Regions from separate parts of the Janthinobacterium lyxosi genome, predicted to be linked through region 2. Evidence: predicted binding sites of a transcription regulator. Region 2 holds the regulator's gene; each other region holds the start of a gene.

Region 1 (7,345 bases), on a different contig from region 2:
CCGCCCGTGTCCGGGATCAGGCCCAGCTTGCAGAACACTTCGACGAAACTGGCCGACTTGCCGGCGATGACGATGTCGCAGGCCAGCGCCAGGTTGGCGCCCGCGCCGGCGGCCACGCCGTTGACGGCGCAGATCACGGGCATCGGCAAGGCCTTCAAGGCCAGCACCAGCGGCGCATAGTTCTTTTCCACCGACTCGCCCAGGTCCACGCCCTTCGAGCCGGGTTCCACGGCACGGTCGGACAGATCCTGGCCCGCGCAAAAGCCGCGGCCCGCGCCGGTCAGCACGAACACGCGCACGGCACTGTCGGCGTTTACTTTCGCTATCGCGTCACGCACTTCTTCGTGCATGGCTTGCGTAAAACTGTTGAGCTTGTCGGGGCGGTTCAGGGTCAGGGTGGCGATGCCCTGTTCGATGGTGAAGAGGATGTTTTGGTAGCTCATGGCGTGTCTCGCTTTAGTTTTTTAACCCAGGGACAAGTGCCGGGGTCGAATCTGAAGATTCGACCCCAGTCTTCGCTTGGGGCCTGCGGTTATTCAGCCTGGTCGAAGTCGACCACGACCTTGTCGGTGAGCGGAAAACTCTGGCAACTGAGGACGAAGCCGCGCGCCACTTCATAGTCTTCCAGCGCGTAGTTGACGTCCATTTCGACCTTGCCGTCGAGGATCTTGCAGCGGCAGGTCGAGCACACGCCGCCCTTGCACGAGTAGCGCATGTCCAGCCCATAGCGCAGGCCCGCGTCGAGGATGGATTCCTTGTCCTTGTCCATCGTGAAGGTGGTGTGATTGCCATCCATGATGACGGTCACTTCCGTTTCCTGCACGGCAGCCGCGTCGAGCTGCGCGCGCGGCTTGTGGGCATTTTTCGGGATGCTGGCGGCGAACAGTTCGATCTTGATATTCTGCTTCGGCATGCCGGCCGCCTGCAGGGCGGCTGAGACGCCCAGCATCATGTCTTCCGGACCGCAGATGAAGGCGTTGTCGTAGTCTTCGACACGGATCCAGTGCTGCAGGAACTGCTCGCATTTTTCCTGCGTGATGCGGCCGTTGAACAGTTCGATGTCCTGCTGCTCGCGGCTCATCACGTAGACCAGATTCAGGCGTTCCAGGTACACATCCTTCAAGTCTGTCAATTCTTCCTTGAAGATGACAGACGACGAGGCGCGGTTACCGTAGAACAGGGTGAAGCGGCTCAATGGTTCCGTCAGCAGGGTCGTCTTGATGATGGAGAGGATGGGCGTGATGCCGCTGCCGGCGGCAAACGCCAGGTAGTGCTTGCGGTTGACGCAGTCGAGCGGCACGTTGAAGTGGCCCATGGGCGGCATCACCTCGATGGTGGCGCCAGCTTTCAGGGTGTCGTTCGCCCAGGTGGAAAAGGCGCCACCCGGCGTGCGCTTGATGGCCACGCGCAGGGTGCCATCCTGCACCGCAGAACAGATGGAATACGAGCGGCGCACGTCTTCCGCATTGATATTGGCGCGCAGGGTCAGGTGCTGGCCCTGCTGGAAGCGGAACTGCTGCTGCAGTTCGGCCGGCACGTCGAACGTGACGGCGATGGTGTCGCGCGTTTCATTGCGCACGTTCGCCACGGACAGCGGATAAAATTTACTCATGCTTCATCTCCAGTTTCTTCGGAACGTGTGCCTGATTTTTTTAGTGGCACTTGAAGTAATCAAACGGTTCGCGGCAAGCCAGGCATTTGTACAGGGCCTTGCACGGTGTGGAGCCGAACTGGCTGGTCAGCTGCGTATGCGTGGAACCGCAGTTCGGGCAGATCACCTCCAGCTTCGGCATGGCCTGGCGCTTGACACCACCCGCTGTTCCTCTACGCAGGCCGCTGATGTCGATCACCTGCTGCTGTGGCGGGGCGATGCCATAGCCTTTCAGCTTGGCCTTGCCAGCCTCGCTCATCCAGTCCGTGGTCCAGGCGGGCGCCAGCTGATTTATCAATGTCACCTTGGCCACGCCATGGCTGCGCAAGGCCTCCGTGACGGCATCGGCGATTACCTGCATGGCCGGGCAGCCCGAATAGGTAGGCGTGATCGTCACGATGCACTCTTCGCCACTGACCACATCGACGGCGCGCACGATACCCAGGTCCACCACCGAAATGACGGGAATTTCCGGGTCCGGCACGTCGCCCAGCCAGGCCCATACCTGGGCGGCGTCCAGCGCTGCCGTGGCCGTGTTCATTACCACTCCGCCCCGGGATAGGCGCGCTGCAGGAACTGCATTTCGGCCAAAATAAAACCCAGGTGTTCCGTGTGCGTGCCCTGCTTGCCGCCCTTTTGCATCCAGGCGTCGGGCGCCGGCACGGTCAAGGTGGCTTCGGCGAAGATCTCGGCCACGTGTTCGAGGAAGGCCTGGCGCAGGATGTCCGATGGCGGCGCGACGCCGGCGGCGACCATGGCCTGGTCGACGGCGTCGTACTTGAACATCTCGCCCGTGTACATCCACAGCTTGTCGGCTGCGGCCTGCGTCTTCGCGTGGCTATCCGCCGTGCCGTCGCCGAGGCGCACGATCAGGTCACCGCTGCGGCGCAGGTGATAAGTGACTTCCTTGATCGACTTTTGCGCCACTTCGACGATGCGTGGATCACTGCATGTCGCCAGTTCCAGCAACTGGAAGTAGTGCCAGGTGTCGAAGAAGAACTGGCGCATCATGGTGTCGGCATAATTGCCGTTCGGCTGCTCCAGCAGCAAACAATTCTTGAAGTCGTGGGCATCGCGCAAAAAGGCGATGTCGTCCTCGTCGCGGCCCGCGTTTTCCAGTTCGGCCGCATAGCTGAACCACAAACGCGTCTGGCCCAGGAGGTCCAGCGCCACGTTGGTCAGCGCCATGTCCTCTTCCAGCGCGGGCCCCTTGCCGCACAGCTGTGACAGTTGCTGGCTGAGGATCAGGGCGTTGTCACCCAGGCACAAGAGGTAATCGAACTTTTGTTGAGTGAGCTTGTCATCCATTGCAGGCGCTCCCATCACAGGTTCTTGACTTCTTCCGGCATCGGGAAGAAGGTGGGATGGCGGTACACCTTGCTGTTCGAGGGCTCGAACAGGGCCCCCTTGTCGCCGGGGCTGCTGGCGACGATATCGGCCGCGCGCACCACCCAGATGCTCACGCCTTCATTGCGGCGCGTGTAGACGTCGCGCGCATGGTTGACCGCCATGGTGGCGTCGGAGGCGTGCAGGCTGCCCACATGCTTGTGCGCCAGGCCGTGCTGGCTGCGGATGAAAATTTCCCACAATGGCCATTCTTTGCTCATGTTGCTCTCCCCTATCTGTCTTATGTATTTACGCTGCCGCTTTGACTGCGGCTTGTTTATCTGCATACGCGAGCAAGGCATCGCGGAACCATACACCGTCTTCATACGCCTTGACCCGCGTTTGCAGGCGCTCGCGGTTGCATGGGCCATTGCCCTTCAATACATTGTTGAACTCGGCCCAGTCGATCTCGCCGAATTCATAGTGCCCCGTCTCGGCATTGAATGTCAGGTCGGGATCGGGCACGCTCAAGCCCAGGTATTCGATTTGCGGCACAGTCTGGTCGACCATGCGCTGGCGCAATTCATCATTCGAGAACAGCTTGATGCGCCACTGCGCCGATTGGGCGCTGTTGACGGAAGCGGCGTCGGACGGGCCGAACATCATCAAGGACGGCCACCACCAGCGGTTCAGCGCATCCTGCGCCATGGCTTTCTGTTCTGGCGTGCCCTTGCACAGCGACATCATGATGTCGTAGCCCTGGCGCGCATGGAACGATTCTTCCTTGCAGACGCGGATCATGGCGCGCGCATACGGGCCATACGAGCAGCGGCACAGGGGAATCTGGTTGATGATGGCGGAGCCATCGACCAGCCAGCCGATGGCGCCCATGTCGGCCCACGACAGGGTGGGATAGTTAAAGATGCTGGAATACTTGGCTTTGCCCGAGTGCAAGGCAGCGAGCAAGTCGTCGCGCGACACGCCCAGGGTTTCGGCGGCGCTGTACAGGTACAGGCCGTGACCGGCTTCATCCTGGATCTTCGCCAGCAGGATGGACTTGCGTTTCAAGGTCGGCGCGCGCGTGACCCAGTTACCTTCGGGCAATTGACCGACGATTTCCGAATGCGCATGCTGCGAAATCTGGCGGATCAGGGTCTTGCGGTAAGCGTCCGGCATCCAGTCCTTGGCCTCGATCTTGATGCCTTCGTCGATGCGCGCCTGAAAAGCGCGCTCTTCCTGGTCCATGTCATCGATGGAACGGACGTTCTTGAGGCCGGTTTCAACCATTTGTGCGTACATGATCTGTCTCCCATGTCTTTGATTTTGCGCAGCAACGCGGTGCGATGAACAGATAATACGATACAAAAAACGATTTGCATACACTTGATGTGAGTCATTTTAAAAATTCGTATCTTGTGCCGCTTTTTTGTGCGTATGATATTGCTGATGAGAAAATACTGCGAAGTGCCACCAGCGCTTCCGGCAAATTATTGACGCGCTACCCGCGCAGCCAAGTAAACTGCTGCTTTTATTGAATCGACCGCAACACGGCCAGACCGGAACCACATGAAGAACACCCGCTGCACGGCATGGATAGCCGATTTCCTGGAAAGCGACCCACCGCGCTCGAAGTCCCTGGTGATGACCATCTTTGGCGACGCCATCGTGCCGCGCGGCGGCGCCATCTGGCTGGGCAGCCTGATCGAACTGCTGGCACCGTTTGGCGTCAACGATCGCCTGCTGCGCACCAGCGTCTTTCGCCTGGCGCAGGAGGGCTGGCTCAGCTCGCAACGCGACGGCCGCCGCAGCGCCTATACGATACGCCCGGAGGCGCTGGCCCGCTTCGAGCGCGCCTATCGCCGCATCTATGCGCCGCTGGTCGTGCACTGGGATGGCAGCTGGACCCTGGTGATCGGGCCGGCCGGCAGCATCGGTGCCGCCGAACGGGGCGCGCTGCGCAAGGAATTATTGTGGGCGGGCTATGGCTTGATCTCTCCTGGCATCTTTGGCCATCCAGCCAGCAACTCGGAGGCGCTGGAAGATATCCTCGTGCGCAACGACGTACAGGGCAAGCTGTATGTTTGCCACACCACGGAGTTGCCGGATGTCAGCACACGCCCCCTGCGCGACATGGTGGGCGAATGCTGGGACTTGTCGGAAGTGATGGCCGGCTACGAAAAATTCATCGCCCGCTTCCAGCCGCTGCTGACCCTGCTGCAAGAAGAACCCGTGTTCGATGCCGAGCAAGCCTTTGTCATCCGCTCGCTGCTGACGCACGCCTATCGCCGCGTGCAGTTGCACGATCCGCAACTGCCCGTCGAACTGCTGCCCGAACCGTGGCCAGGCACGCAAGCGTATGCACTGGCGCGCGACCTGTATCGCATCACCCATGCAGCGGCCGAGGAACATATCCTGGCCACCCTGCGGCGCGAGGATGAGCACGCGCCGGACGTGGAACCGTGGTTTTTTGAACGTTTTGGCGGGCTGTAAATGGGGTCAGTCGCTTCGCGATCGGGATGTGCCCCATTGGGGCGCCCCCCCCCCGCCGGGTCTGACCCCAGGCTACTGTTTCGCCACTACTTGCTTGGCCCCCGCCAACAAATCCTGCCCCAGCTTTTCCAGCGCATTGGCCTGCACCAGCATGGTATCGAGGATGGCAGCATTGAAGGTAAATTCGGCCGGCGTGGTGTAGCCGGGGAAACGCAGGATGCGCAGCAATTCCTGCAAGGTGGTGCCCTTGCCCAGGTGCGCCAGAGCGTCGCTGAGGGCGCTGACTTTCTTTTCCAGTTCGCGTATGTGGCTGCCGTTGTCGTCCATGATGATCTCCCCGTGTTGGAGCTTCCACGTTAGCAAAGCACGTCCGTCATCGTTTGCGCCAGCACAAAGGCCACCGCAAAACAGGTATCATCGCGCCATTGCACACGATGCAAAACCCATACGTTTTTATCAGGAACACTCATGACCATTAAAATCAGCCAGCAATTCGACGCCGGCGCGATCGAGGTGCTGCGCGCCGACGATGCCCACTCCATCGAGCTGAACATCCGCAAGGATTCCCACGCCGACATCACGCAGTGGTTTTATTTCCGCCTGCAAGGCGCGCAAGGCGAAGCGTGCACGATCCGCTTCATGAATGCAGGCAAGTCGGCCTATCCGGACGGCTGGAAAGACTACCAGGCTGTGGCCAGCTATGACCGCGAAACCTGGTTCCGCGTGCCAACCAGCTTTGACGGCACGGTGATGACCATCGAACACACGCCGGAAGAAGAAAGCGTGTACTACGCCTACTTCGAACCGTACCCATGGGATCGCCACCTGGCCCTGATCGACAGCGCGCAAGCGTCGCCGCTGGTGCGCTTGATCGACCTGGGCAGCACAGTGGAAGGCCGCGACATGAATCTGCTGGTGGTCGGTGACGCCGATGCCGAGAAGAAAGTCTGGGTCATCGCGCGCCAGCATCCCGGCGAAACGATGGCGGAATGGTTTGTCGAGGGCATGCTCGAAGCATTGCTGGACCAGGCCAATCCGTTTGCCCGCCAGTGCCTGCAAGACGCCGTCTTCTACGTAGTGCCGAACATGAACCCGGACGGTTCCGTGCATGGCAACCTGCGCACCAACGCGGCCGGCGCCAACCTGAACCGTGAATGGATGACGCCGACGATGGAACGCAGCCCGGAAGTATTCCTGGTGAAACAAAAAATGCATGAAATCGGCTGCGACCTGTTCCTCGACGTACATGGCGACGAAGGTCTGCCTTACGTGTTCGTCGCCGGCAGCGATGCGCTGGAAAATTTCACGCCGGCACAAAAGGCCGAGCAAGACCGCTTCATCGCCGACTTCAAGGTGGCCAGCCCCGACTTCCAGGATGAACACGGCTATGAAGACGGCCCATTCACGCCGGAAGTGCTGACCATGGGGTCGCCCCATATCACGCACGCCTTCGGCTGCCTGGCGCTGACCCTGGAACTGCCGTTCAAGGACAATGCCAACGATCCCGACCCACAAACGGGCTGGAGCGGCGCCCGCAGCGCTGCCCTGGGCGCGGCCGTACTGCAAGCTATCCTGTCCACCTTGCGCGCCTGAGTGCCAGGGCCGAACCGGCCCGCGTGAGACCCATGCCCCGCACGCCGGGGCATTTTTTATGCCCGCACGGCAAGCGTTGCTGGACGAATGGTTTTTTTCCAGAACATCTTGCCTGCCAGAAATTATCGTCCTACACTAAACAACAGAATCGGGTCGTACCACGCTGCGCGGCCCGCAAGAATATTCGCCGGCCGGGCCAGCACGACCTTGCCGGCGATCCGGAATGCGCATGCATGGCATTGCCCTTGGCATGACGGCCTCATACCTGCCGAGCTAGCTCTCTGT
Region 2 (7,345 bases):
CGCGTGGCGCCATGAGCAAGAAGGCCGGCAACAACGACAAGCTCGGCGATTGCATCGACTGTACCTTGTGCGTGCAGGTATGTCCGACCGGTATCGATATCCGCAACGGCCTGCAGTATGAATGCATCGGCTGCGCCGCCTGCGTCGATGCCTGCAACAGCGTGATGGACAAGGTCGAGCGGCCGCGCGGCCTGATACGCTACAGTACCGACCATGCGATGGAAAACAACTTCAATTCGAAGCAGATCCGCCAGCGCGCCATGCGCCCGCGCGTGCTGATCTACACTTCCATCCTGGGCCTGATCATCATCGCCGTGTGTACCTCGCTGGCCCTGCGCACGCCCCTGAAAATGGACGTCATCCGCGACCGCGGTTCGATGGGACGCGAAGTGGAAGACGGCATGATCGAAAACGTCTACCGCCTGCAGATCATGAACACCTCGGAGCAAAGCCAGCATTTTAAAATCAGCGTCTCCGGCTTGCCGGGCCTGACCTTGCTGACGCGCGAAGAAGTGATGTTGCAGCCGACGGAAACGCTGGGCTGGCCGATCCGCCTGCGCGTGCCGCACGGCGTGGGAGAGAAGGGCTCGAACAAGATTGCGATCGAATTGCAATCGCTGGACGACCCATCGCTGCATGTGCGTGAAAGCGCGGTATTCATCGTGCCGCGCTAATGCAGGAAGGCCAGTCCCCGGATGGGGAGTGGCCGATTAAACAGGAGAAATATCATGTCCGACAGTCTCAAGCTGCAAGCACCCGTTGCACCGTGGTACAAGCATCGCTGGCCATGGCTGCTGATGATCGGCCCCGGCCTGTCCGTCGTCGTCGGCAGCTTCATGGGCTATATCGCGTTTACGCAGCCCGATGCGCTGGTGGTGGGCGACTATTACAAGCAGGGCAAGGCGATCAACCAGGATTTGAAGCGCGACACGATCGCCAGCAACCTGGCGATGGATACCAGCTTGTCGTATGACGTGGCGCAAGCGCGCCTCAGTGGTTCCGTGCATAGCTTCGGCAAGGCTTACCAGGGTCCGCTGCAGCTGCATCTGGCGCATGCGACCTTGCCGGAAAAGGATATCAAGCTGCTGGTGCAGCCCGATGCGGCCGGCAACTTCTCGGTAGCGCTGCCGATGCTCGAGCGCAGCCGCTGGCAAGTGCTGGTGGAAAACGACAAACGCGAGTGGCGCCTGTCCGGCATCTGGACCTGGCCGCTGCAACGCAGCATCGCGCTGCATGCGGACGCAGAACTGTAAAGCTTATTTACAGACGTCGGTACCGGCCGTAATGGCTTTCAACTTGGCCGGCTGCAAGATCTCGATCTCGCGGTTGGAGACGCGCAGCCAGCCTTCCTTCTTGAATTTCGACAATAAACGGCTGACGCTCTCGATGGTCAGCCCCAGGTAGTTGCCGATTTCCTCGCGCGACATGCGCAGCTGAAATTTGCTGGCCGAATAGCCGCGCGCTTCATAGCGCGAGGCCAGGTTGACGATAAAGGCGGCAAAACGCTGGGTCGCCTGCATATTGCCCAGCAACAGCATCACGCTTTGCTCGCGCGTGATTTCCTGGCTCATCATGCGGTGGAAATGGCGCAACAGGGTCGGCATGTTGCCGAGCAATTGTTCCAGGCTGGAAAACGGAATTTCACAGACTTCGCTGTCTTCCAGCGCCACCGCATTACAGTGGTGACGGTCGGCGCTGATGGCGTCCATGCCCAGCAGTTCGCCGGCCATCTGGAAACCCGTCACCTGCTCTTCGCCGCCCGGATTGATCTGGTACGTCTTGAAGTGCCCCAGGCGGATCGCGTACAGGTTCTGGAACGAGTCGCCGATGCGGAACAGCGAGGCGCCGCGCACGATCTTGCGGCGGCGGCCGATGATCTGGTCCAGCCTGTCCATGTCGCCCACATCGAGGCCCATCGGCAGGCACAATTGATGCATGCTGCAGGTCGAGCATCGCGCACGCAACGCTTCCACGTTCACTGTGGGCAAGGTGGGAGTGAGTAGCGCTTCAGTCATGTCGGTACCTTTAAGAAAATGCAATAACGAGTTTACTGCATACACGGTTGCCGTGTGCCAATTTCACCGCAATTGCGCTGAATAAACGACGTTCTGACTTTAATTATATGGCAACATCGTCAAAAGCCCATGCGGGGAAGGCAATTTGCGCGGCGCCGCTTGCCAAGTTGATGTATTGATAGGAAAATTCCTGACAGCATTATCTGCCGCCTGTGCCGCCCGGTACTGAAAAGGAAATCATGAAGCCTCTCGGCATTAAAGCAAAAGTCGCGCTGGCCACCAGCCTGACCTCGATCGCCATGATCGCGCTGGTCACCATGATCCAGGTGCAGCACATGCGCGCCGACTTCACCCGAGTACTGCTGAGCCAGCAATCGTCCCTGATCACCCGCACCGCTGCCGAGCTCGACGACAAACTGGGCATGCTGCTGCAGATCGTCACGCTGACGGCCAGGCAGCAGCCGCCGGAATTGATCACCCAGCCCGCCCAATTGCGCGAATACTATGCGCGCCGCTCGATGCTGGTGCTGTTCGACGATGTGCTGGTGCTCGACGCGCAAGGCGCCGTCGTGGCCGACATGCCCCTCGTCACGGGACGCGCTGGCATCAACGTTGCCGAACGCGAATATTTCCAGACCGTCTTGCGCACGCGCCAGCCCATGATCACCGAGCCGATGCTGGGCAAATCGAGCGGCATGCCCATCGTGCAGATGGTGGCGCCCGTGCTGGCCGCCAATGGCCAGGTGGTGGGCGTGGTGATCGGCGTGCTGCGCCTGTACAAGGATAACCTGCTGGGCCGCCTGCGCTCGGAAAAGATCGGCAAGAGCGGCTATTACTTCATCCTCACGCGCGGCGCCGTGCCGCGCTACGTGCTGCACCCCGATACCAGCCGTTTGCTGCAGCCGCGCAAGCCGAACGCCAACCTGACGACCACCCAGTTGCTGAAGGAAGATGGCGAAGGCAGCATGGTCAGCACCAACAGCCGCGGCATCACGGCCGTCAACAGCTTCAAGCGTCTGAAGTCCGTGAACTGGCTGCTGGCCGCCTCGCTGCCCGTCGAAGATGCCTTCGAACCGTTCGATGGCGTACTCTACCGGCTGGTACTGTGGAGCATCCTCGCTTCGCTGCTGGCTGCAGCCGTGCTGGGCTGGGTCACCGTGCGCCTGCTGTCGCCGCTGGTGCGCCTGCGCGACACCCTGCTGGCCCTGCACACCAGCGGCAACCGCTTCACCCCCGTGCCGGTGCAGCAGCGCGACGAAATCGGCGAACTGACGGAAGCGTTCAACGGCCTGATGAGCGAACGCGACCGCCTGCAGCAGGAGCTCGAATCGCGCGCGGCAGAGCTGGAGCAGGAGCGCGACCGGGCCGAGGCGGCCAACCGGGCGAAGAGCGACTTCGTGGCCAACATGAGCCATGAAATCCGCACCCCCCTGAATGCCGTGCTGGGCATGGTGTATCTGCTGGGCAATACCAGGCTCGACACGGAACAGCGCAAGTATCTGACCATGGTGCGCGTGGCGGGCCAGTCGCTGCTGGGCATCCTCAACGACGTGCTCGATTATTCGAAGATCGAGGCGCGCCGCATGGAATTGTCGCCCGTCGAATTCGACCTCGATGAAGTGATGAATACCCTGGCCACGACGATGACCATGAATGCGGGCGAAAAGGAGCTGGAACTGGCCATCGCCGTCGAGCCCGACGTGCCGCGGCGCCTGGTAGGCGACGCCCAGCGCCTGCAGCAAATCCTCGTCAACCTGGCCGGCAATGCCATCAAGTTCACCGAGAGCGGCGAAGTGGTAGTGGCCGTCAGCCTGGCCGAGAGCGAAAACGGGCGCGCCTGGCTGCGCTTCGAAGTGCGCGACACGGGCATCGGCATGACGGAGCAGCAGCAGCAGCAGCTGTTTTCCGCATTTTCACAGGGCGACCAGAGCATCACGCGGCGCTTCGGCGGCACGGGCCTGGGCCTGGCCATCAGCAAGCAGCTGATCCACATGATGGGCGGCGACATCGCCGTCACCAGCAGCGAAGGCAAGGGCAGCCGCTTCTGGTTCAGCGTGCCATTCGACATGCTGGCGCAGCCGGCCGAAACGCGGCGCATGCCGGCCCTGGGCCAGTTGCGCCTGCTGGTGGCCGACGATAACCGCACCACGCGCGAACTGATCGTCAAGCTGATCGAGGCGTGGGGCTGGCTGGCCGACGAAGTGGACTCCGGCTTTGCCGCCATCGAACTGTACCGCGAACGCCTGGCGCAGCAGCAGCCCTACGACGTGGTGCTGGCAGACTGGCACATGCCCGTCATGGACGGCCTGGCCACGGCCAAGGCCATCCGCCAGGCGGCCACCGGCCAACGCCAGCCCATCGTGGTGATGGTCAACGCCTTCGCGCGCAACCACCTGGAGGAAATCTCCAGCGCCGCCGAGGCCGATGTCGTGCTGATGAAGCCGATCACGGGATCGAGCCTGTTCGATGCCCTGCACCAGGCGCTGATCACCAAGAACGGCGGCGGCGAGCAGCGCATCCTGCACCAGACGCTGGGCACGGAGCTGGCCGGCGTGCACTTCCTGCTGGTGGAAGACAATCATTTGAACCAGGCCGTGGCGCGCGGCATCCTCGAGCACATGGGCGCTACCCTGGACGTGGTGGGCGACGGCTTGCAGGCCGTGGAACGGCTGCGCACGGAGGCACTGCGCTACGACATCGTGCTGATGGACATGCAGATGCCCGTCATGGATGGCTTCAGCGCCACCCACATCCTCCGCACGGAACTGCGTCTGAACCTGCCCGTGATCGCCATGACGGCCGGCGTGCTGGCGTCCGAGCGCGAACGCTGCATGACGGCCGGCATCAGCGATTTCATCGCCAAGCCCGTGGTGGTGGAAGAGATGATGGAAGTCATCCTGCGCCACCTGCCCAAGCGCCCGCAAATGCAGACGACCGAGCCGGCACCCGTTGCCGATGAAGAAGTGTTTTCCATGGCGCCGCTGATGCGCGTGATGGGGCGCGATGCAAAGGGGCGCGGCGTGCTGCGGCGCATGGTGGAAGACGCGCTGAACAAGGGCATGTCGCCCGTGCGCGACGCCGAAACCGCGTTGCAGGCGGGCCGCCACAGCGACGTGGCGCGCATCCTGCACGGCGTGCGCGGTTCAGTGGGTACCCTGGGCACGAAGCGCCTGATCCGCGCCGCGTTTGCCACCGAGGAAGCCATCGATGCGGGCCGCCTGGACGAGGTGCCGGCGCTGCTGGCGCACACGGCGCAGGAACTGGAGCTGGTGCTGGCGGCGGCAGCGGATTGGTTGTCGCGGTTGAAGGATTAGGCCTGCAACGTAAAGCTGGGGTCAGACCCCGGAACTTTGCTCAGCGTCGCCGTTTACGCCGGTACGCCCAGGATCACGCTGGACGCCTTGAAAATCGCCGTCACATTGCTGCCGATCTCGATGCCCAGGTCGGTGCTGCTCTGGTTCGTGATGATGGCGGCTATGGTGCCGCCACGCGGCAAGTCCAGCACCACTTCGGTGTTGACAGCGCCCGTCTGCACGCGCGTCACAAGCCCGGCCAATTGGTTGCGCGCGGAAAAGCGCGCCCCTTCGCTGTCCGCCACGAGGATGATCGACGAGGCCTTGATCAGTGCGAACGCTTCCGCGCCCGGCACCAGGCCCAGGCTTTCGCTGCTGCCCTGCGTGACGATGGCCACGATGTGCTGGCCGCCTGGCAATGCCAGGGTGACTTCGTCGTTGACGGCGCCCTGTTTCAGTTCGGCAACTTTGCCCAGGAATTGATTGCGTGCCGTGGTTTTCATGGCCATTCTCCGTATGAGTAAAAGATCGTCGGCGATGCCTTCCGCCTGGCTGCCCAGCTGGCGCAGGTAGCGGGCATGCTCGCGCTCGATGATACGGAAATTGTCGACCAGCTGGCGCCCCCGTGGGGTCAACCGCGTGCCGCCGCCGCCCTTGCCGCCCGTCAAGCGCTCGACCAGCGGCTCGCCAGCCAGGTTGTTCATGGCGTCGATGGCGTCCCAGGCCGCCTTGTAGCTCATCTTGACGAGTTTGGCCGCCTGCGTGATGGAGCCGCATTCGGCGATGGCGCCCAGCAATTCCACGCGGCCGACGCCGCCCAGGTGCTCGCCGCCCACCGTCATCCATACCGAGCCTTGCAGGCCAATTTCCGCTGCCGCTGATTTATCCAATGCGTTCACCCAATGCCCTATTTTCTTCCATGCTGTCAATTTGTCCGTCGCGCAAGTACAGCACATGCTCGCCCAGGATGCGCGCATCTTCCGGATCATGTGTGATCAGGATCATGGGCACGTCCAGGCGCTGCTGCCACTGGCTCAGTTCCAGACGCATTTTGACACGCAGGGCCGGATCGAGGGCGGCAAACGGCTCGTCGAGCAGCAGCGCGGCCGGCTCGGCCACGAGCGCCCTCGCCAGCGCCACCCTTTGGCGCTGGCCACCGGACAACTCGTCGGGGAACTGGTGCGCCAGTTCCTGCAAATGAAACGCGTCCAGCCAATGCTCGACTTTCTGCAATTTTTCGCGCGCGCGCGGATTGAACCAGCCGCGGCTCAGACCAAAGCCCACGTTCTGGCGCACCGTCAGGTGCGGGAACAGCGCGTAGTCCTGGAACAGGTAGGCCACGTTGCGCTGCTGCGGCGGCAGGTTGATGCCGGCGGCGGAATCGAACAGGGTACGGCCATTCAGGCGGATATGGCCCGCGTCCGGTGTAAACAGTCCGGCAATGGCTTTCAGGGTCATGCTCTTGCCGGCGCCGGACGGGCCATACATGGCGATGCGCTGACTGCTTGAGGTGCATTGCACGTGCAGGTCGAAGCGGCGTTTGCCGGAGCGCAAGGTGGCGCGGAGGTCGAGGTCGAGTTGCATAGGCGTCATCATCAGCGTCATTTGTGAGCGATGCGCCCGGGCGCCAGGCGGCCAGCCGACAGCAGCACCACGATGCACACGGCAGAGGTGATCAGCACGAGGGTGTTGGCGACGTCGTCCTGGCCTGCCTGCACGGCTTCATACACGGCCACCGACAAGGTCTGCGTCTTGCCGGGAATGCTGCCGGCCACCATCAGGGTGGCGCCAAACTCGCCCAGCGCGCGCACAAAGCCCAGCAGTACGCCGGCCAGGATGCCGCGCCAGGCCAGCGGCAAGGTCACGCGGAAGAAAATCGCCATTTCCGAGATGCCCAGCACGCGGGCCGCCTGCTCCAGTTGCCCGTCGACCGCCTCGAAGGCGGCGCGCGCCGGCTTGAAGACAAGGGGAAAGGCGACCACCGTGGACGCGATCACGGCGCCCTGCCAGGTGAAGATGAGATTGATGCCGAAGTTG
Region 3 (7,345 bases), on a different contig from region 2:
GCAAGTTCGCCGCCCTTGTCCCACTCCAGCGAGGTACTGTTGCCATGGTAGCGCTGAATGCCCTTTTCGGCCAGCAGCGACAGGGCGACGAGCGAACGGATGGCGTCGTCCGTGGACGGGTCGGCCAGCACCGTGTAGTCGTGGTGGTGCAAAATCGCCCAGGAGACATCGGAGGACAGGCCCCAGTTGCGCGCCAGCAAGCAGCCGATGGCCGCGTGGTTGGTCTGGTGGCGCGCGTCTTCCAGGCTGGTAAAGCAATTGTGCGCATCATTGGCCGCCGCCGCGTACGTCTTGACGTAGTCGGGAAAGCGGTTCATCAGCAAAGGCACGCCGATATCGCAGAACAGGCCGAAGGTGTGGGCAATGTCGGGCGGGGCGATGCGCAACTTGCGCGAGGTAAACACCAGGGCGCGCGCGCGCTTGGCCGACACATCCCAGAAGTTGGTCAGTTCCACGCCTTCCGCTTCCAGCGCCTGGCGCGCCAGCAAGCCCGTCATCATGGCGCTGCACTGGTTGATGCCGAGAAAGTTGATGCCTTGTTCGACGGATTTGGCCTTGCGCGTGGCACCATAGAAGGGCGAATTGGCCAGTTTCAGCAGGGCACCGGACATGCCGACATCGTCGGCGATGATGCGCGCGATGCGTCGCGGCGACGGGTCGGCTTCGGTCAGTTCGCGCTGCAGGTCGACCAGCAGGCTGGGACGCGGCGGGATACGGATGGAACGCATCAAGGCGTCAACCGGATCTTCCTGCACTACCTGCTTTTGCGCTGCCGCTCTCATCATCATTGTCTTGCCCGCTGGTTATTCGGTCCTGCGCTGCACATGGACGGCCTCATGGACGGCTTGCGCAATGCCCGATGATTATCCATGTTTATGCATGGCAATAGTTCATCTCTACAATAGATTGTCGAAAAATTCCTGTTTTTGCCGTGATTGCCACCGATGTTGATCATTTAGCGACGCAATCAGCCACTGTTTTTATGGTGAAAAAAGTAAGATGTATTTGTTTTTAAGGCAGCCGCCGGTGCGTGCGGGCAGGCGTGGCGCTACAATTGCCGCATGAAAAAACTCCTGGCCGGTATCGATTTTGCGGACGATTCTTGCAGCGTGGCGCGCCAGCTGATCGGCGTGACCGTGCTGGTCGACGGCGTGGGCGGGCGCATCGTGGAAACGGAAGCGTATGACCGGCTGGACCCCGCTTCGCACACGTACGGCGGCATGACGCCGCGCAATGCCGCCATGTTCGGCCCGCCTGCGCACGCCTATGTGTACCGCTCGTATGGCATGCACTGGTGCCTGAATTTTGTGTGCCGCGAAGCGGGCCATGGCGCAGGCGTGCTGATCCGCGCCATCGAGCCGCTGGCGGGCCTGGACCGCATGCGTGAGCGGCGCGGCGTCGAGGAATTGCGGCAGCTGTGTTCGGGCCCGGGCAAGCTGTGCCAGGCGCTGGGTGTCACGCATATGCATAACCGGCTGGCGCTCGATGCGCCGCCGTTCATGTTGCTGGCCCGCGAGGATGACGTGACGGTGCAAGCGGGGCCGCGCATCGGGATTTCCAGGGCGATGGACACGCCGTGGCGCTTCGTGCTGGCCGGTTCGCGCTACCTGAGCAAGCCGATGCGCGCGCCTGCCGCTTAGCCGTCCGGCCCGGGGTCAGGCGCCGCGCTGACGGCGGGGCGTGGTGTTGCGGGGCATGCCGCGTAGCGGACTGTGCAGCGCGCGCCGGTCCGTTCCCTTGACGGGGCTGGCCGGATGCTGGAATGCCTCGTCTTCGCTGTGGCCGGCCGGCGTAGCAGGGCGCTCGTCCAAGGTGAACACGGCCACGGCCGCCGACAATTTGACGGCCTGGTCCTGCAAACTGGCCGCCGCCGCTGCCGCCTGCTCCACCAGGGCCGCATTTTGCTGGGTGACGTCATCCATTTGCGTGACGGCCTGATTCACTTCCGTGATGCCCGACGCCTGCTCCGCGCTGGCCTGTTTCACGCGCTGGATGATGTCATTGACTTGCTGCACCGAGGCCACGATGGCGCCCATGCTGTCGCCCGCTTGCTGCACGGCCACGCTGCCGCCATCGATGGTGCTCACGGACGTGGCGATCAGGGTCTTGATTTCCCTGGCCGCCTGCGCCGAGCGCTGCGCCAGGGTGCGCACTTCGGACGCGACCACGGCAAAGCCGCGGCCTTGTTCGCCCGCGCGCGCCGCTTCCACCGCCGCATTCAGCGCGAGGATATTGGTCTGGAAGGAAATACCATCGATCACGCCGATAATATCCACGATCTGGCGCGAATTGGCGCGTATCGTCGCCATCGTCGTCACCGCTTGCTGCATCGACGCGCCCCCTTGCACGGCCAGGGTTGAGGCTTGCCCCGCCAGCTCGCAGGCCAGCTGGGCGTTGTCGGCATTGTCATTGACGGCTTGCGTCAGCGCTTCCATGGCGCTCGACGTTTCTTCCAGTGAACTGGCTTGCATTTCCGTGCGTGCCGACAAGTCCAGGTTGCCGGTGGCAATTTCGCGCGACGCCGTGTCGATCGATTGCACGGCAGCCATGATGGTGCGCAAGGTCTGGTTCAGGTTGGCGATGGTCTGGTCCAGCACGCGCGACGTGGCGGCGATCTCGTCATTGCCCTGCTTGGGCGCACCGGCGATCAGCTTGCCTGCCGCCAGGTCTTGCACGGCGTCGGCAATGCCGCGGATTTCCAGCAGCATGGCGCGGCGTACCAGCATGGTCACCACGATGGAGACCAGGATGGAGAGCAGGACGGTCAGCAGCAGGCTCCAGCCCAGGCTGTGAAACTCGTCGCTGGCCGTCGCATGGGCTTCGTTGCTGAGCGTCGTTTCCAGGGCCGACAACTGCGCCAGCTGCGTATTGAACTGGCCGAATTGCGTTTCCGCCTTGAGCATGGAATTGGTGGCGATCGACTGGTCCATCTGCGCCATTTCCATGGTTTCCAGCACGGCTTTGCGGTAGCCGGCCAGGACCGTGATGGCCGCATCGACCAAGGTGCGCTCGGCGCCCGTGGCTGTGGCGCGCAGTGTGGTCAGCTGGGTGCCGATGGCCGCGTGGCGTGTCTTGATCTGTTGCTCCAGTGTATCGAGGCGAGCCTTGGCGAAGCTGCCATTCGTCCACGACAGCAACTGATACATATTGCCGTGTACTTGCCGGGCCTCTCCCAGTACGTCGGCGGCCGCCTTCAGATGCGTGATGCGTACCCGTACCATGTTTTCCAGCGAGGCATTTTGCCGCACCATGCCATACCAGGCGCCGCTCGAGCTGAGTATCAGCAGCAGCAAGACCAGGGCGGGCGCCAGCAATAATTTTGGTCCGATGCGTAATGTATTGAGCATGCTTGACTCCTGGCTATGGCTGTTCCAAGCGCAGGCGGCGCACGGCGTTCGTGTGCGCCGCCCCTGCCTTATTTTTTGTAGATCCCCGCTTCCAGCACCACGTCGTTGACGCGCAGGATATACGTGGTCTTCGGCTCGATCTTGCCGCTGGTGGGGTTCTTGTACTGGTAGTCGACCCAGCCCTTGCCCTGCTTTTGCGCCAGCTCGATGATTTCACGGCGATATTTTTTGCCATTCGCGTCAGGCACATCCGTCAAATCCTTGCCCACGATGGAAGGATTGATGGGGTGGGCCAGCACGATGCCCGTCTTGATGTCACGCATGTCCACATACAGCGAGCCCTGCACGAAGTCGGGGTCTTTCGCCGTGATTTTCTTCATCATCTCTTCCTTGCCGTGTGCCTTCATGAAGGCGGCGCCCCGTTCGGCCATGGCGATGGCGTCCTTTTCCGTTGGTTCGACGGCGGCACTGACGCTGCCGCCGGCAAAGGCCAGGCACAGCAGGCTACCCGTGAATAAGCGTTTCATGACAGCTCCTTGTGAGAATCGAGGGATGTGTTGCAAAGCCGTAATTTACGTCGCCGAGGGTCCCAGCAAATTGCGATGGAACAAACTAAGGTGTTGCTTGTAGGCAGTGAACAAGGTATCGGAATGCTTGTTGATGTGTAGCAATTTGGTTCTGGATGGCAAGAATTATGATGACTTTCACAGCATGCCGAGCTGGCATGGCCTGTGGGAGAAAAGGCTGGAATTGGCCGATATAGGGCCAATTTCATGAAAGTTATCGCTATTTATTGACAAGGAGACTATCGTGTCCGCACTCATTACCGAGCCGTTTCCACCCAAGTTCAAGCCGTATACGCGGCAAACCATTCATCAGGCGCGGCAGTGGGAATGGTTGCCAGAAGAGCAGCGTGTAGCCGTGCAGGTGGTTTCGCACGTCTTGCCGTTTCGCACCAATGCCTATGTGCTCGACCAGCTGATCGACTGGAACAATATTCCAGACGATCCCATTTACCGCCTGGTTTTTCCCCACCGCGACATGCTGCCGCCCGAGCAGTACGCGCACTTGCGCGATCTGGTGCTGGTGCAGCGGGACAAGGTTGCCATCGATGCCTATGTGCATGGGATTCGCCTGGGCATGAATCCCCATCCTGCCGGGCAGATGACGCACAACGTGCCGAAAGTTAACGATACGCCCGTGCGCGGCCTGCAGCATAAATATGCGCAAACGGTGCTGTTTTTTCCCAGCGCGGGCCAGACGTGCCACGCGTATTGCACTTTCTGCTTCCGCTGGCCCCAGTTCGTCGGCATGGATGACATGAAATTCGATGCGCGCGAGTCGCATGAGTTGGCCGCCTACCTGAAACTGCATCCGGAAGTGACGGACGTGCTGATCACGGGCGGCGACCCGATGATCATGAACACCCGCCAGTTGGCAGCCTACCTGGAACCATTGCTCGAACCGGGCCTGGAACATATCCAGAACATCCGCATCGGTACCAAGGCGGTGGCGTATTGGCCGCAGCGTTTTGTCTCCGACCGCGATGCGGACGATCTGCTGCGCCTGTTCGAGCGTATCGTCAGGGCGGGCAAGAACCTGGCCGTGATGGGCCATTACAGCCATGCCGTGGAGTTGCGCCAGGACATCGCCCAACAAGCGGTGAAACGCATCGTGTCCACGGGCGCCACCTTGCGCATGCAGGGGCCGCTGATCCGCCACATCAATGAAGACCCGGCAAGCTGGGCCGAACTGTGGCAGACGGGCACGCGCCTGGGGGCAATTCCGTATTACATGTTTGTCGAGCGGGACACGGGGCCGCGCGGCTATTTCGAATTGCCCTTGGCGAAGGCGCATGAGATTTTCCAGGCCGCTTACCAGATGGTGTCCGGTCTGTCGCGCACGGTGCGCGGGCCCTCCATGAGCGCGTTTCCCGGCAAGATCGTCATCGATGGCATCGTCACCATCAATGGGGAAAAACTGTTTGCCCTGCAATTTTTGCAGGCGCGCAACCCGGACTGGGTGCGCCGGCCGTTTTATGCGAAGTTCGATGCGGAAGCGACGTGGATGGACGATTTGAAGCCCGCGTTCGGCCACGATAAATTCTTTTTCGAGACGGATGAGCCTATGCCGCAGTTGCCGCATAAAATCATCCGCCTGGCACAGGCCGCCTGAGCATGCGCGGCGCCGGCGCCTCCTCCCGTTCCGGCGTGGCCGTGTTTTGCCTGGTGTTCCTGCCGTTTGCGCTCGGTCATTACCTGTCGTGCCTGCTGCGCGGCGTGAATGCCGTGCTGACGGCGGAATTGCTGGGCGCCATCGCCCTGACCCCGGCGCAGCTGGGCTTGCTGACCAGCGCCTTTTTTCTCGCCTTTGCGCTGGTGCAACTGCCGATCGGCATGACGCTCGACCGTTACGGCCCCCGCACGGTGCAACTGTGGCTGCTGGCGCTGGCGGCCCTGGGTGTGTGGCTGTTCAGTCGGGGCCACAGCTTTGCCGAGCTGATGTGGGCGCGGGCCCTGATGGGGGCAGGCCTGGGCGGCTGTTTCATGGCCGCCGTGAAAGCGATCTCGTGCGCCATCGCGCCCGCGCGCCTGCCGTCCGTGCACGGCTATCTGATCGCCGTGGGCGGCCTGGGCGCGGCCACGGCCACCATGCCCGTCAAGCTGGCCCTGCATTACACGGACTGGCGCGGCGTATTCCTGGGCCTGGCGCTGGCGGCGCTGGCCATTGGCTTGCTGATCCGCCTGCTGTCGCCGGCCATGCCCGCGCCCACCGCCGCGCATACTGTGAGCAAGGTCAGTATCTGGAGCGTGTACCGCGATCCCGGTTTTCGCCGCACCATCGCGCTGATCTTGCTGCCGCACACGGTGTTCTTTGGCGTGCAGGGCTTGTGGGTCGGACGCTGGCTGGCCGACGTAGGCGGCTTGTCCGACGATAACGTGGCGTATTTGTTGTACCTGGGCATGGCGGCCGTCATCTTCGGCGCCATCGGCATGGGCATGCTGACGGAGTGGGCGGGACGGCATGCGATTGAACCCATGCAAGTGGCGGGCGCCGGCATCGTCCTGTTTGTCGCCGTGCAAGTGGCGATGGCGTGTAACGTCGTGCCCAGCCTGCCCATGCTGTCCGTGCTGTTTACCGTGCTGGGCACGGTGACGGGCCTCGAATATGCGATCGTCGCGCAAAGCATGCCGGCCAGCTTGACGGGTAGGGCGGCCACCTGCCTGAATCTGCTGATTTTTACGGGCGCCTTCCTGGTGCAGGCGGGCTTTGGCCTGATCCTCGGCTGCTGGCCCCTGAACAGCTTGCAGCAGTATCCGCCGCAAGCGTATCAGGTGGCGTTTGGCGTGCTGGCGGCCTTGCAACTGCCGGGACTTGCGATGTTTTTCATCCACCGCTACAGGCGTGCCGGGCCATCCGGTAAAATGGCAGCCTGCACAGCGGCAATGATCAACTCCAAGGAAGACTATGAAACTCGTTCGTTATGGACGTCCAGGCAAGGAAAAACCGGGCCTGATCGATGAAGAAGGCAAACTGCGCGACCTGTCCGGCGTGATTGCCGATATTGACGGCGCGCAACTGTCCGACAAGGCCCTGCGCAAGCTGGCCAAGCTCGACGAAAAGACGCTGCCCCTGGTGCGCGGCAATCCCCGCTTCGGCGTGCCACTGGCGAAAGTCGGCAAGTTCATCGGCATCGGCCTCAATTACGCGGATCACGCAGCCGAGTCCGGCATGCCGATCCCGGCCGAGCCCATCGTCTTCATGAAGGCAATTACTTGCCTGAATGGTCCCGACGACAATGTCGTGTTGCCGAAAGGCTCGAAAAAGACGGACTGGGAAGTGGAGCTGGGCGTCGTCATCGGCACGCGCGCGCAATACGTGAGCGAAGAGGATGCCCTCAAATACGTGGCCGGCTATTGCGTCGTCAACGACATTTCCGAGCGCTCGTTCCAGCTGGAGCGGGGCGGTCAATGGGATAAAGGCAAGGGCTGCGACAC
Region 4 (7,345 bases), on a different contig from region 2:
TCCGCCGCTGCAAACACTACGGGAAAGCTAGGCGCTGTCGCCTGTCTGTGCGCGTAAAAATTGCGCGTAGGACATAACCGGCTGCCCCAGCAGGTGCGGCGGCACGTCGAACAGGGCCCAGAAATACGTCACGCGGCCCAGGCAGATGGTGGGCGCGGCGCAGTAGCGGAACCAGTTTTCGCCGATGTGCGCCGCATACATGCCGTCGCTGTCGGCGTCGGAAAAGTACGGGATCACGCGCATTTCCAGCAGGGCCAGCAGCAAGGACTCCGGTGCGTCGCTGTCGCGTGCCATTTCGTACTGCGTGTGCAGGCTGCGTTCCGTCTCGATGATCATCAGCTTGGCGTGGCCATCGCGCGTGAAGAACAGGATGCCGCTGGGATTTGGAAAGATATAGTATTCGACAAAGCCATGGCGCTGGCACAGCTCGTGCACCACCATGGCCAAGGCCTCGTCTTGCAGGAAATTGTAGTCGTGCAGCATCAGCAAGTCGCGCACGGTGTCCGACTGCTGCAGGAAGAATTCGCGTTGCAGGGCATGGACTTCCTGTTCCAGGATATCGAGCGCATCGTCGTCGCTCTTCTTGATGTAGCGGTCGATCAAGCCCCGGTTGAAGGCTGTCACGGCCACTTTTTCATCGGCCGCTCCTGTAAATAAAATCTTCTTGCACGGCAAGTCGCGCACCGCCTGGCAGAATTCCAGGCCATTCATTTGCGGCATCGAATAATCGACCACCAGCACGGAGGGCACGGCAAAGCGCTGTGCCTGGCCGCTGATGCGCCAGATGCGATCGAGATCGAGCGCCACGTTGCACTGATCGGGCGGCAGATTTTGCGTGTCGAAATTGACGTGCAGTGGCGTCTCGCCCAGTTGCGTGCTGTGGCGCAGCCAGTGCAGCGCGCTGCTGGTATCGTGGAAAGTCTTGCGCGCCAGGCCGGGATCGAGCTGGAACGCCAGGCTTTTCAGGAAGGAATCGCTGTCGTCGATCAATACGGTCAGAGTCGGATGGGTGTAGACGGGCAGTTGCATGCGTCACCTTGCGGGAGAAGAGGGTTGGAAGCGGGCAGGCAGGGACTGGGGAAATTCCAGGATGAAGATCGCATAGGCATGCTCGCGCGATATGCAGCGGATGCGCGCCTGCCAGGCAGTGATGATCTGGCGGCACAGTGCCAGGCCGATGCCGCTGCCGTTATGCACGGGATAGGAATAAAAACGCTCGAAGATCAACGGCAGGCGGACCGGCGCGATGCCGCAGCCCGTGTCGATGAACAGCAGCCTGGGCACAGGGCGGGCGCCGTCGATGATGATGCGCACGCGGCCCTTGCCGGCCCGCTGGATGGCTTTCAGTGCATTTCTCAGCAGGTTCAGCAGGATCACCACGCACAGTTCGTCCTGGCCTGCGAACTGGAAGTCGGCGCGCATGTCCACCGTGACGCTGGCCCGCTGCAGCTTGCCGGTAAACGGGTAGCGCTTGAGCACGGCGTTTACCATCGCCAGCATCGAGAGCGACTGGCTGGGCTGCAGGTTGCGATTCACGGCACTGGCGCTCATCAGGAACAAATCGATCATGTGCTGCATGTGGCGCACTTCGAACTGGATACGCGACAGGGCATCCTGCAGCGGCGGCATATCGTCTGCCTGGCCAGCCAGCTGCGGCAGCAGCCGGCGCATGCCCCGCACATTCGCTTCCACGCTGGTCAGCGGCGTGCGCAGTTCGTGCGCCACGGAACCGAGCCCGGCCGCCATGCCCGCCAGCCGTTCCCGTTCCAGCACCTTGCTGCCCACTTTCACCACGGACAGCGCGGCGATGGTGAACCAATGCACGGGCAATTGCTGCAGCACTTCACGCTGCAGCAGGTAGGCGCCTTCTCCTTGCAGGATGACGGCCAGGCAGGCGGCGCCCGTACCGATCAGGTAGGCGCGGCAGGCCAGTCCCGTTTCGAAATGAAACAGCACCACCAGGCCGATCAGCAGCGATTGGCTCCAGATGGACGAGGCATGATTCATCAGAAACATGAAGGTAAAGAAGAAGGGCAGGATGTAGCTGAGCGCGAACAGCAGGTAGCGCGACAGCCAGCGGACCGAGAAGCGGCGCGCAAACAGGCCGGCCACGCAGATGCCCACGCCCGTCAGGCGAAGGATCAGGTTTTCATAGGCTTGTGGGAAAAAAAAATGCCACAGCAGGTAGTACAGCGGCATTGCCACCGTGCCCACGGCGGCCAGCATGGCGACGCGGCTGGCCAGGTTTTCATGCGGCACGCGTTCATGTAGCAGCGAATGGAGCAGGCGTCTGCGCCAGTGTGTCCATCCTCCTTGCCATTGCTGCGTCATGACTCTGCCTTGATCCTCTTCAGAACATTATCATCGCGTAATTTTTCTTGGTTGTACGGTTATCTCGCCGGACATTGATATACGTCAATGGATGGGTTGGCAACACGGTGAAGGCTTTAATCCGTAGCAAACCTTTCCCCCAGGAGAAAACCATGACCATCACTATCAGCCTGCACGCCCCATCCTTCGACCGCGCCGAACACTGCCTGCCCGACTACATCGTGCGGCGCATGGATGCGCATCACATCACGCGCATTGAAAAACTGCTGGGCGGCCAGCATCCCCATGCCTGGCAACCGACACCCGCCCATGCCATTTTTCTGGCGGGCAATGACTATCTTTCCATCGCCGCCGAGCCGGCGCTGGTGGCGGCCCAGGTGGCTTCCCTGCAGGCGAATGCGGGCGGCATGCTGATGTCGGCCGTGTACTTGCAGGAAGGCAGCGAACAGCACCGGCTGGAAAGCCGGCTGGCCCGCTTCATGGGCTGCGAGGACGGCATCCTGGCGCAGTCCGGCATGGCGGCCAATGTCGGCTTGCTGCAGTGTATCGCCGGCCCCGGCATCCCCGTCTACCTGGACATGCAGGCCCACGCCTCGCTGTGGGAAGGCGTGCTGTCGGCGCAGGCCCAGGCCGTCGCTTTCTTGCACAACGACATGGTCCACCTGCGGCGGCAAGTGGAAAAACATGGCCGCGGCGTGATCGTCGTCGATGCCCTGTACAGTACCAACGGCAGCCTGGCGCCGCTGCTGGAACTGCTGGACATTGCCGAGCGCAGCGACTGCGTGGTGGTGGTCGACGAGTCCCACTCGCTGGGCACGCATGGCCCGCAAGGCGCGGGCCTGGTGGAAGCCTGGGGCTTGGGCCACCGCGTGCATTTCCGCACGGCATCGCTGGCCAAGGCCTTCGCGGGACGTGCCGGTTTCATCAGTTGTTCCAGCCGCTTCAAGGGGTATTTCTTGTCCGAATCGCGCCCTGCCATCTTCAGCTCCTGCCTGCTGGCCCACGAGCTGGCATGGCTGGACGCGGCGCTCGATTTCATCATGGCCGCCGACGCGCGCCGCGCCATTTTGCGGCGCCACACGCTGCAGGTGCGCGAGGGCTTGAGCGCGCTCGGCTACAACGTCAGCGACGGTACGGAGCAGATCGTGGCGCTGGAAGCGGGTGGCGAACCGGCCACCCTGGCCCTGCGCCAGGCGCTGGAGCGGCAAGGCATTTACGGCGCCATGTTCTGTGCCCCGGCAACGGCGAAGAACCGCGCCCTCGTGCGACTGACCCTCAACGCGGGACTCGACGAGACGGCCATCGCCAGGCTGCTGGCCGCCTGCGCGGCGGTGCGCGCCGAAGTGGGCATGGAACATTGGCCGTCGACGCGGCGCGTGCGCAAGCTGGCGCTCGTGTAGGGCCGGCAGGCTGGCCGGCGCCAGCCGCTTGGCAGCGTCAGCCGGCCAGCCTGCCCAGGATGGTGGATAGCGCTCCCAGCTGCTCTGCCGGTGCGTCCTGCAGCAATTCGCGGCCCACCGCATGCGCGGTGGTGCTGGCATGTTCCAGCAATTCCTGGCCGGCGGCAGTCAGCACGGCATAGCCGACGCGCGCGTCGCGCACATCGGCCTGGCGCACCACCAGGCCGATTTTTTCCAGCGGCATCAGGGAGCGCGTGACGCCCGAGGCCGTCAACGCCAGGCGTTCGGCCAGGTCGATGCGGCGCAGGCGCGCACCGGGTGCGCGCTGCAGCTGATACAGCAATTGATAGTCGCTGAAGCTCAGACCATGCACATTACCCAGGGCGCTGTCGAAGCGGCGCACGATGAGTGCCTGGGCGCGCGCCAGGCGCAGGCAAAAGTCCAGCGCGCCATCGCTGTCCGGCGACGGGGGAGTGTGATCGTTCATGGCTGCCATTTTAGTCGCTGCGAAGTGCTTGAGTGCGCAAGTGTAAAGCAATACTGCTCAATACAGTGGCTGCCCCTGTTCCAGCCACTGTGCGCGGCGCAGGGCCAGCAGGGCACACAGCTCGGCGTCCGCATCGAAGGCGGGGTCGTCGGGCAGCCTGACGGTGTCGATGATCTCGCAGGAAAAGGCCGCCGCGCCGTCGCGCCGCCAGTCAGCCTGCAGCAGGGCATTGCGGTGCTGGCCCAGGTTCAGTTCGAAGCGGTGCCGGTTCAGCATGCCGGGTGCGTTACGGCTGCATTCGAGCAAGGTCCGTCCGCTGGGCAGGTGCCGCAGGGCAATGATGCCCAGCGGCGGCGGTTGTTGCCGGTAGTGTGCTTTCAAGGTTGCCTGTCGTGTCTTGTCCATGTTTTATTTCTCCCATCGTTTGTTCAAATCGTTGCTGGTCCGGCGATGCGCGGGATGGCGGTGAAGAGGGCCGCCGCCACGGCGGCCGCCAGCAGCAGGGCGCCGCCGCCGCAGAACAGCTCACCCACGCTCAGGTGGCGTAGCAGCGCTCCCGTGGCCGCCGCCGACAGGGGCGCCAGGCCCAGGAAGATGCCCATGAACAGGGCCATGGCCCGGCCCAGCATGGCGGGCGCCACGCGCCGCTGTATCCACGTAAAGATGGCCACCTGCAAGTAGCCGCCCAGCATGCCTGTGACGGCCAGCAAGGCTGCGCCTTGCCAGGCTGCGCTGATTTGTCCCAGCGTCATCAACAGGCAACCCACGATGGCGTCGACGAGCAGCAAGGTGGCGCCGAAACGCCGGCGCAGCCAGGCGCCGCCCAGGCTTGATGCCAGCATGCCGGCCAGGGTGCCGGCGCCGTGCGCGCCCATCAGCAGTCCCAGCGCCGCGGCACCGTGCAGGCGTTCGCTGGCCAGCACGGGCAAGGCCACCTGCAGCGGTCCCATGACGAAGAACGCCACCACCGCCCAGTAGGCATAGCAGCTGCGCAAGGGAATGTCGCGCCACACCATGGCCAGGCCCGCCGCCGTGTAGCGCCACATGCCTTGCGCCGCGGCGGCGGCTGCCAGTGGCCGCAGGCTGACTTGCCGCAAGGTCCAGGCGGAGAACAGAAACGTCAGCGCATCGATGGCAAAGGCGGCGGCCAGCGCTGCCATGGGGGTTTGCTGCGCGCCATCGTGAGCGCCGAGTACCAGCGCCGCCAGCAGGGGGCCTGCCAGCAAGGACAACTGGCGCGCGCCCATCTGCAAGCCATTGGCTTTTTGCAACGATTGCAGCGGCACGGCCTGTGGCAGGATGGCCGTGCCTGCCGGGATGGCGAAGGCGGTCGCGATCCCCAGCGCCAACGCGGCCGCATACGCCAGCGCCAGGCTGGCGTGGTCTAGCAACAGCAGTGCTGACAGCAACAGCAGGATGGCGGCGTTCGCATATTTGCTCAGTAGCATCACGCGTCGGGGCGTATAGCGGTCGGCAACGGTGCCGCCCAACAAGATAAGCACGGCGCGCGGGGCGCCCATCAGTGCCACGGCGATGCCCAGGCTGAAGCTATCGCCGGTCAGGCTCAGCACCAGCCAGGGCAGGGCCAGCATGCTGAACTGGTCGCCCAGCATGGACACCAGGCCGCCGCCCAGCAGCCAGCGGAAGTTGCTATTGCGCAGCAACGGAGAGTCTATAGCGCTTGGCATGGTCGTTTTGTCCGTGTTTGAAAAATTGCATAGTAGTTGATATAAGCTTGATCAGTCAAGTATATTGCCATTTATTGTGGCATCGTAAGCCACGCGGCTGCGTGGGGCGCCGACGCTTGCGCTATCATGGCGGCCATGACTGATACCACTGCCCCCACCTTGTACGAGACCATCGGCGGCGCCCCCGTGCTGCGTGAAATGGTCGACCGCTTTTATGATCTGATGGAACTTGAGCCCGAGTTCGCCGGCATCCGCGTCATGCATCCGCCATCCACGGATGGCTCGCGCGACAAGCTGTATTTCTTCCTGACGGGATGGATGGGTGGGCCGGATTTGTATATCGAGAAATTCGGCCACCCGCGCCTGCGCGCGCGCCACTTGCCCTACGCCATCGGCACCAGCGAGCGCGACCAGTGGTTGCGCGCCATGGCCTGGGCCATGGAAGACACGGGCATCGAAGAGTCCCTGCGCGTGCGCCTGATGGAATCGTTCTATCAGACAGCCGACTGGATGCGCAACAAACCTGACTGATCCCATGAGCCCAATCGAGTTTTACAGCCTGCTGGGCGCCGTCGGCTTCGCCATCGTCCTATTGATCCTGATCCTGCTGCGTCCGCGTGGCGTTGCCGGCGATGGCGCCACCACGCTGGCGCTGGTGCAGCAGCACCAGCAGCAAAGCCTGGAACGCATCGACCGCGTCGAACGCGAAGTGCGGCTGCAGTTGCAGGCGTCGGCGCAGGCGACGCGGCAGGATCTGGCCGCCGGCCTGGCGCAATTCCAGGCGGCAACCCTGCAACAGCTCGACAGCCTGCGCACGCAAATGCAGGCGCAGGGGAAAGTCGGGCGCGAAGAGCAGGCGCAAAGCCTGGCGCGCTTTGCCGACAGCACGAATCAAACCCTGGCCCAGCTGACAGAATCGAATGCGCAGCGCATGCTGGAAGTGCGTGCCACCTTGGAGAACAAGATCCGCGACTTGCAGGCTGACAATGGCGCGCGCCTGGAAGAGATGCGCAAGACGGTCGATGAAAAACTGCACGCGACTCTGGAAACGCGGCTTTCCGCCTCGTTCCAGCAAGTGTCGGAGCGGCTGGAAAAAGTCCACCAGGGCCTCGGTGAAATGCAGCAGCTGGCGCTGGGCGTGGGCGACCTGAAGCGGGTGCTTACTAATGTGAAGACGCGCGGCACCTGGGGCGAGGTGCAGCTGGAAATGCTGCTGGAGCAGGTACTCACTGTCGACCAGTATGCAAAGAACGTGGAAACCGTGCCGGGCAGCGGCGCGCGCGTGGAATTTGCCCTGAAACTGCCGGGCTTGAGCGATGGCGGGCCGCCCGTGTGGATGCCCATCGATGCAAAGTTTCCCAAGGAACAGTACGAACGCCTGGTCGAAGCGGCCGAGCGGGCCGATGCGGATGGCGTGGCCCTGGCCGGCCGCGAGCTGG

The links. The regulator FNR, encoded in region 2, switches genes on or off when oxygen is low (the NO sensors DNR and NnrR bind a similar motif). The targets are predictions, from matches to a motif close to TTGATNNNNATCAA.
Region 1: paaA (1,2-phenylacetyl-CoA epoxidase subunit PaaA) is a predicted target of FNR. The motif match lies at 4,361-4,374, and genes of this name have one in related genera.
Region 3: ACQ4WP_RS12960 (KamA family radical SAM protein) is a predicted target of FNR. The motif match lies at 4,005-4,018, and genes of this name have one in related genera.
Region 4: cqsA (alpha-hydroxyketone-type quorum-sensing autoinducer synthase) is a predicted target of FNR. The motif match lies at 2,406-2,419, and genes of this name have one in related genera.

The regions. Positions count from the first base shown of each region.
Region 1 covers NZ_JBNYXM010000010.1:120,657-128,001, forward strand. Annotated here, with positions in the region: gene paaG (2-(1,2-epoxy-1,2-dihydrophenyl)acetyl-CoA isomerase PaaG) at 1-443, opposite strand, end outside; gene paaE (1,2-phenylacetyl-CoA epoxidase subunit PaaE) at 533-1,612, opposite strand; gene paaD (1,2-phenylacetyl-CoA epoxidase subunit PaaD) at 1,653-2,192, opposite strand; gene paaC (1,2-phenylacetyl-CoA epoxidase subunit PaaC) at 2,192-2,959, opposite strand; gene paaB (1,2-phenylacetyl-CoA epoxidase subunit PaaB) at 2,974-3,258, opposite strand; gene paaA (1,2-phenylacetyl-CoA epoxidase subunit PaaA) at 3,287-4,276, opposite strand; gene paaX (phenylacetic acid degradation operon negative regulatory protein PaaX) at 4,544-5,467, shown strand; gene ACQ4WP_RS12895 (hypothetical protein) at 5,540-5,794, opposite strand; gene ACQ4WP_RS12900 (M14 family metallopeptidase) at 5,936-7,060, shown strand.
Region 2 covers NZ_JBNYXM010000001.1:358,340-365,684, reverse strand. Annotated here, with positions in the region: gene ccoG (cytochrome c oxidase accessory protein CcoG) at 1-674, shown strand, start outside; gene ACQ4WP_RS01730 (FixH family protein) at 729-1,253, shown strand; gene fnr (fumarate/nitrate reduction transcriptional regulator Fnr) at 1,257-2,015, opposite strand; gene ACQ4WP_RS01720 (response regulator) at 2,255-5,329, shown strand; gene ACQ4WP_RS01715 (TOBE domain-containing protein) at 5,383-6,150, opposite strand; gene ACQ4WP_RS01710 (sulfate/molybdate ABC transporter ATP-binding protein) at 6,191-6,892, opposite strand; gene modB (molybdate ABC transporter permease subunit) at 6,910-7,345, opposite strand, start outside.
Region 3 covers NZ_JBNYXM010000010.1:140,067-147,411, reverse strand. Annotated here, with positions in the region: gene ACQ4WP_RS12980 (HDOD domain-containing protein) at 1-785, opposite strand, end outside; gene ACQ4WP_RS12975 (DNA-3-methyladenine glycosylase) at 1,062-1,640, shown strand; gene ACQ4WP_RS12970 (methyl-accepting chemotaxis protein) at 1,656-3,347, opposite strand; gene ACQ4WP_RS12965 (cache domain-containing protein) at 3,416-3,874, opposite strand; gene ACQ4WP_RS12960 (KamA family radical SAM protein) at 4,158-5,522, shown strand; gene ACQ4WP_RS12955 (MFS transporter) at 5,525-6,871, shown strand; gene ACQ4WP_RS12950 (fumarylacetoacetate hydrolase family protein) at 6,816-7,345, shown strand, end outside.
Region 4 covers NZ_JBNYXM010000008.1:199,005-206,349, forward strand. Annotated here, with positions in the region: gene ACQ4WP_RS10780 (ABC transporter permease) at 1-31, shown strand, start outside; gene ACQ4WP_RS10785 (response regulator) at 28-1,029, opposite strand; gene ACQ4WP_RS10790 (sensor histidine kinase) at 1,033-2,259, opposite strand; gene cqsA (alpha-hydroxyketone-type quorum-sensing autoinducer synthase) at 2,484-3,731, shown strand; gene ACQ4WP_RS10800 (MarR family winged helix-turn-helix transcriptional regulator) at 3,769-4,218, opposite strand; gene ACQ4WP_RS10805 (GIY-YIG nuclease family protein) at 4,276-4,623, opposite strand; gene ACQ4WP_RS10810 (MFS transporter) at 4,647-5,906, opposite strand; gene ACQ4WP_RS10815 (group II truncated hemoglobin) at 6,042-6,437, shown strand; gene ACQ4WP_RS10820 (DNA recombination protein RmuC) at 6,442-7,345, shown strand, end outside.